2 linked regions of the Polyangium mundeleinium genome follow. The protein of the gene in region 1 interacts with the protein of each later gene in a pairwise test. Links are inferred from orthologs where the notes say so. Each region holds a gene or a part of one and is shown in the gene's direction. Other genes may lie near its edges.

Region 1 (3,193 bases):
GCATGCGGGGAAGCCTACCTCGCGCGACGTGTCGCGTGTCGAACATGAGGTTCGTCCACTGAAATCGACCAGAGCGCGCGCATGCCCCTTCCCGACCTCGGATGGGCCGCTATTCTGCGCGCCGCATGGGGCCCCTCTCGTACCTGCCGCGGTCGGTTCTCGGCGTGGCGCAAGAGATCGTGCGGCACCTCCTCAAAAGGCCCGTGGTCGGCGTAGCCGTGGCCGCCCGGACGGAGGACGGGAGGTGGCTGCTCATCCGCCGCGCCGATACGGGGACCTGGGCGTTGCCCGGCGGCACGGTCGAGTGGGGCGAGACCCTGCGAACGACGGTCGTGCGGGAGCTCGACGAAGAGGCCGGGGTCGACGAGGTGACGATCGGCCCGATCGTGGGCGTGTTCTCGCGGCCGGATCGCGACGTGCGGTTTCACGCGGTCACGATCGTGGTGTCCGCGCGCGTGGCCGAGCCGAGCCGACCGCCGAAGAACCCGCTGGAGATCCGCGAGGCGCGGCTCTTCCGCGACGAGGAGCTGCCCGCGCCGCTGGCGATGGGGATGGACGACATGCTCGCCGCCGCGCGGCGCGGCGAGGTGGTGTTCGAGTGACGTTCGGAGCGACTTGAGGGAGGACACGAGGATGACGCACCTGCACCACGGCTGGGACAAGCAGCCGGATCCGGCCGTGCGAGCGCGGATCGACGAGCTCGCCGAGCGGATCGAGCGCTACCGCGCGAGCTACTACGCCGGCAAACCCGACATCTCGGACGCCGCCTACGACGCGCTCGAAGACGAGCTGCGTGATCTCGATCCGACACACCCGGCGCTGGCGCGCGTCGGCACGCCGGTGGCCGTGACCGAGTGGGAAAAAGCTCGGCACGAGATCCCTATGGGCTCGCTGAACAAGGTCGTGAACGAGGCCGAGCTCGAAGCCTGGGCCACGCGCTGCGACGAGCTCGTCGTGAAGGAAGGCGGCAAGGCGATCTCGGACGATCTCTTCGTCGCGGAGAAGCTCGACGGGATCTCGATCGAGGTGATCTACCGCGACGGCAAGTACGCCGACGCGATCACGCGCGGTGACGGGATCATGGGCGAGCGCATCTCGCCGAACGTGGCCCGCATGCGCGGCGTGCCGCAGAAGCTGAAGGAAAAACTCACGCTCAGCGTGCGCGGCGAGATCATCCTCAAGCTGTCGGACATGAAGAAGTCGTTCCCGGGCGTGGCGAACCCGCGCAACGCCGCCGCCGGGACGTCGAAGCGCTTCGACGGCCAAGGCTGCGAGCACCTGACGGTGCTGTTCTACGACCTCGCCGATCACCTCGACATCACGACCGAGGAGCAGAAGATCACGTTCCTGCGCAAGCAAGGCTTCGGCACGCCCTGGACCGCGAAGGGCACGCTGAAGGACGTGCTCGGGATCTACCGGAAGTACTCGTCGGAGATCCGCGCGGGGCTCGACTACGAGATCGACGGGCTCGTGGTGCGCGCGAACTCGACGGCCGCGCAGACCTTGCTCGGCGAGGTGAACCGGAGGCCCCGCGGCGCGACCGCGTTCAAGTTCGCGTCGCAGGCGAAGGTGTCGAAGGTGGTGGAGATCCTCTGGGACACGGGCCCGAGCGGGCGCGTGACGCCGGTGGCGATCGTGGAGCCGGTGGAGCTCGCGGGCGCGACGGTGCAGCGCGCGAGCCTGCACAATGTGGGCAACGTGCGCGCGCTCGGGATCGGCGTGGGCGACGAGGTCCTGGTCTCGCGCCGGAACGACGTGATCCCGTACGTCGAAGAGGTGGTCGAGAAGGGCGGCAAGACGGAGCTGCCGCCGACGCGCTGCCGGCGCTGCGCGGCCGAGCTCGTGACGAGCGGCGAGTACCTGCTCTGCCGCAACCAGGAGTGCCCGGCGCTCGTCGAGGGCCGGATCCACAACTGGATCGACGCGATCGGCGCGCTCGAATGGGGCGACAAGCTGATCGAGCAGCTCGTCGAGGCAAAGCTCGTGAAGGAGCCGGGCGATCTCTACAAGCTGAAGCCGAAGCAGATCGCGGACCTCGAGCGGCGCGGCGACAAGATCGCGAAGAAGGTGCTCGACGAGCTGACGAGCCGGCTGCCGCTGACGCTGCCCGTGTTCCTGGCGGCGCTCGGCATCGAGGGGTTTGCGATCCAAACCGCGCGGCTGCTCGTGGCGTCGGGCTACACGACGATCGAAAAATTGCTCGCGGCGACGGAGCAGGATCTCGCGGGGATCTCGGGGCTCGGCCCGATCAAGGCCGGCATGATCGTGCGCGGGCTGCAGGGCCGCAAAGCCGAGATCGAGCGGCTGATCGCGCAAGGCATCGTGCCCGTGACGCAGGAGCAGGAAGGGCCGCTCGCGGGGATGTCGTTCTGCTTCACGGGCGCGCTGAGCCGCCCGCGCGGCGAGATGACGAACCTCGTGGAGACGAACGGCGGGCGTGTGCTCTCGGGCGTGACGAAGGAGCTCAACTACCTCGTGAGCGCCGAGGCGGACTCGACGTCGAGCAAGGCGCAGAAGGCGAAGAAGTACGGGACCGTGCTCCTCGACGAGGCTGGCTTCTTCAAGCTCATCCAAGACAAGGGCGTGAAGGTCTCCTGACCTCGCTCACGCCCACGCCCCGCTTCAACACTTGGAGCTACGCTCGGACAAGCCGAGCTACGCCCCAAACCCCCCTCACCAGTACGTATCCTGATCCTCGGTGACCCCGGCGAGCCGATCGAGGGTGATCGGCTCGCGCCCCGGCACGAGGATCCGCCCCGAGAACTCACCGGCGAGCTGAAGGAAACGCGAGCGGACGATCCCGAGGTCGTGGCGCTCGGTGTGAAGGCCGCTCGGCGTGAAGGTGAGATCGACGCGCTCGTCGGGCGCACGGACCTGCCAGCTCGAAAGAGGTCGTTCACGGTCAAACGAAAAACGGACCGCCGAGAGGGGCACGATCTCGCCGTCGATCCACGCGACACACTCACGATCCCCGACGAACCCCTCGGTGAGGTTCAAGGCGATGGGTTTGCCCTCGGCGGTGCGGCCGAGGCCAAAACCCCATCGCCACGCGGTGTGCCGTTCGAGCAGGCCCGCCGTGAAGTCGTACCCGGCGAGCGCTCCATCGAGCGAGAACTTGCGGCCCGCCGCGACGAGCGAGCCGTCCACCGAGAGGAGCGCGCGTTTCTCCGTCGTCGAGAAGAGGCCCTCCCGG
Region 2 (3,421 bases), 4.5 Mb from region 1 along the record:
GAAGAGGGCCCGGCCTATGACGCGGTGGATCGGCCGATATTCGCGCAGCATGGGACGAAATTTGGTTATGTCGCCGCGAGCCGCGGCGCGCGATTCGTGGTGATCGACGGGCACGAGCAGAGGCCGTTTGCCTGGGCGGGAGATCTGACGTTCAGCGCCGATGGCCGATATCACGCCTATCTGGCGGATGACGGCGAGCGAATGCGGGTCGTGCAGGATGGTGCGTCGACGTCGTTCGACAGCGTGATCGCCGGGACGCTCGTTCACGCGGAGCAAGGGCCGGGCTGGGCGTGCCTCGTGGTCGACAAGGCGGCGAGGAAGCTGTTCATCGTGATCGACGGCGCGAAAAAGAGGCCGCTCGACGCAGAGGAGCTGGCAGCGGCCATGACCCAGCCGAGGTTCGAAGCGCGGTTTACGCGGGCAGAAGACGCGGAGCTTCTGCGACGGTGGGTGGCGGCGGAGCTCGTGTTGTCGAGGCGGCGGCCAGCCCCCACGCGGTGAGGCCGTCCGGCGCTTCCGTGCGTCCCGACCGCCACGCGATCTTTCCCGCTTCTCTCGCGCGCCGCGTCTCCCCTCGCCCACCCGCTGACACACGCGCCGTGTCGGTGCTAATCGTACGTTCGCCATGACGTCCCCCACCGCGAACACGCCCTCGCCGAGCACGCCTGCGGATGGCACTGCGGCTGCGCAGGAGCCCGCTCGTTACGTTCACGCCGAGGCCGAGCCCCGCTGGCAGCGCTTCTGGGAGGAGACCGGCGTCTTCCGCGCCGTTCGCCATGAAGGTCGGCCCAAGCGGTACGTGCTCGACATGTTCCCCTATCCCTCGGGCGCGGGCCTCCACGTCGGGCACCCCGAGGGCTACACGGCGACCGACATCTTCTGCCGCTACAGCCGCATGAAGGGGTTCGACGTCCTGCATCCGATGGGCTGGGACGCCTTCGGCTTGCCTGCCGAGCAGTACGCGATCCAGACCGGCACCCACCCCGCCGAGACCACGCGCAAGAACATCGACACGTTCCGGCGCCAGCTCAAGATGCTCGGCTTCAGCTACGACTGGGAGCGCGAGTTCGGCACCATCGACGAGAACTACGTCCGCTGGACCCAGTGGATCTTCGTCAAGCTCTTCGAACGCGGCCTCGCCTATCAGGACAAAGTCCTCGTCAACTGGTGCCCCGCCCTCGGCACCGTCCTCGCCAACGAGGAGGTCATCGACGGCAAGAGCGAGCGCGGCGGTCACCCCGTCGTCCGCACCCCGCTGCGCCAGTGGATGCTCCGCATCACCGCCTACGCCGACCGCCTCGCCGAGGATCTCGCCCTCCTCCAGTGGCCCGAAGGCACCGTCACCGCCCAGCGAAACTGGATCGGTCGATCCGAGGGCGCGACCATTTCGTTCGACGTCCAAGGGTTCGAGGGCGCAAAGATCGACGTGTTCACGACGCGCCCCGACACGCTGCTCGGGTGTACGTACGTCGTGCTCGCGCCCGAGCACGCGCTCGTCTCGAAGGTCACCTCGGCCGAGAACATCGACGCCGTGCGCGCGTATGTCGAGGCCACTGCACGCAAGAGTGACTTCGAACGCACCGCCGTCGTGAAGACCAAGACCGGCGTCCCCACGGGCGCGATGGCGATCCACCCGATCACCGGCGTGGCCGTGCCCATCTGGGTCGCCGACTACGTCATCGGTAGCTACGGCACGGGCGCGGTCATGGCCGTCCCGGCCCACGACGAGCGCGACTTCGCGTTCGCCAAGGCGTTCGAGCTGCCGATCATCGAGGTCGTGAGCCCCGACGGAAAGCTCCACGATTCGCTCGACGCGGCCTACGTCGACGCGGGCGTCCTCGTGCGGAGCGGCAAGTTCGACGGCCTCAAGTCCACCGATGGCAAGCGCGCCATCGTGGACGAGCTCGTCACCTTGGGCAAAGGCGCGCAGAAGGTCACGTACAAGCTGCGCGACTGGGTGTTTTCCCGGCAGCGGTACTGGGGCGAGCCGATCCCGGTCTACTTCCCCGTCGAGATGAAGGATCCGGCCGGTGACCCGCGCAAGGGCGACGAGCACGTGATCCTCTACGACAAACCCATCGCCGTCGCCGAGAGCGAGCTGCCCCTGCGCCTGCCCAACCTCGTCGATTTCCGCCCCGGCGACGACCCGCAGGGTCCGCTCGCCCGCGCGGTCGATTGGAGGTTCTTCCAGAAAGACGGGCAGTGGTACGCGCGCGAGACGAACACGATGCCGCAATGGGCGGGCTCGTGCTGGTACTACCTGCGTTTCCTCGACCCGAAGAACGACACCGAGGCGTGGAGCCAGAAGGCCTATGACGATTGGATGCCCGTCGACCTCTACGTCGGCGGCGGCGAGCACGCCGTGCTCCACCTGCTCTACGCGCGCTTTTGGCACAAGGTGCTGTTCGACATCGGCAAGGTGAAACACCCCGAGCCGTTCATGAAGCTCGTCCACCAGGGCCTCATCCTGGGCGAGGACAGCGAGAAGATGTCGAAATCGCGCGGCAACGTGGTGAACCCCGACGACATCGTGAAGGCCTACGGCGCCGATTGCCTGCGCCTCTACGAGATGTTCATGGGCCCGCTCGAAGCGGTCAAACCCTGGCAATCCGCGCAGATCCAGGGCGTCGTCCGCTTCCGCGACCGCATCTTCTCGATCCTCACGGGCCGGCCCCTGGTCGACACCATCGATGACGCCACGAAGCGCCTCGTCCACAAGACCATCAAGAAGGTCACGGAGGACATCGAGACGCTCTCGTTCAACACGGCGATCTCGGCGATGATGGTTCTCCTGAACCACCTCGGCGCACTGAAGGAGCTGCCGCGGGAGGCAGCGCGGGGTCTTTTGATCTGCGTCTCGCCGTTCGCGCCGCACGTGGCCGAGGAGGTTTGGCGCCTGTGGGGCAACGAGCGTTCGATCGCGCTCGAAGCCTGGCCCACGTTCGATCCGACGCTCTGCGTCGACGACGTGATCGAGATGGCCGTGCAGGTGAACGGCAAGGTTCGCGGCCGCGTGACGCTGCCCGTCAAGGCCAGCGAAGACGAGGCCCGTAACGCCGCGCTCACAGCCGAGGGTGTCTCGGCGTTCACGGCCGGCAAAACGTTGAAAAAGTTTATCTACGTACCCGGCAAGATCGTGAATCTCGTCGTCGCCTGAGCGTCCCATCCACACATGAAAACTGCACGCTTGCTTCCCCTCGTCCCCGCCCTCGCCTTCGCCATGCTCGCGCCGCTCGCCGCCGGCTGCTCGAGCGACCCCGTGTTCGTCCGCGGCTCGGAGGTCAAGGGGCTCGACGACCCGCCGATGAGCACCGGCATCGACAAGCGCGACATGGAGCAGCTCCTCCACGAGAACATGAAGCACCTCGTGGCCTCGCCCCTCGCCAAGGCCTGGGCCGACGCGGGCGACAAGCCCACGCTG

What was found.
Region 2: the proteins of ligA (region 1) and leuS interact in binary tests that used the Escherichia coli proteins (3 or more experiments, as listed by UniProt). The link is inferred for Polyangium mundeleinium from one-to-one orthologs.

The regions. Positions count from the first base shown.
Region 1 is NZ_JAQNDO010000001.1:7,968,229-7,971,421, forward strand. Bases 238-3,115 are described here. They hold ligA (NAD-dependent DNA ligase LigA), read left to right. Parts: upstream 238-633; coding sequence 634-2,598; downstream 2,599-3,115. Other genes in these bases: POL67_RS31720 (NUDIX hydrolase), read left to right, coding at 238-602; POL67_RS31730 (DUF2804 domain-containing protein), read right to left, coding at 2,674-3,115. Also shown: POL67_RS31715 (carbon-nitrogen hydrolase family protein), read right to left, coding at 1-4; more of POL67_RS31720, read left to right, coding at 126-237; more of POL67_RS31730, read right to left, coding at 3,116-3,193. UniProt on the Escherichia coli protein: DNA ligase that catalyzes the formation of phosphodiester linkages between 5'-phosphoryl and 3'-hydroxyl groups in double-stranded DNA using NAD as a coenzyme and as the energy source for the reaction.
Region 2 is NZ_JAQNDO010000001.1:12,472,756-12,476,176, forward strand. The notes cover bases 286-3,391. They hold leuS (leucine--tRNA ligase), read left to right. Parts: upstream 286-625; coding sequence 626-3,157; downstream 3,158-3,391. Other genes in these bases: POL67_RS49405 (TolB-like translocation protein), read left to right, coding at 286-501; POL67_RS49415 (LpoB-related protein), read left to right, coding at 3,173-3,391. Also shown: more of POL67_RS49405, read left to right, coding at 1-285; more of POL67_RS49415, read left to right, coding at 3,392-3,421.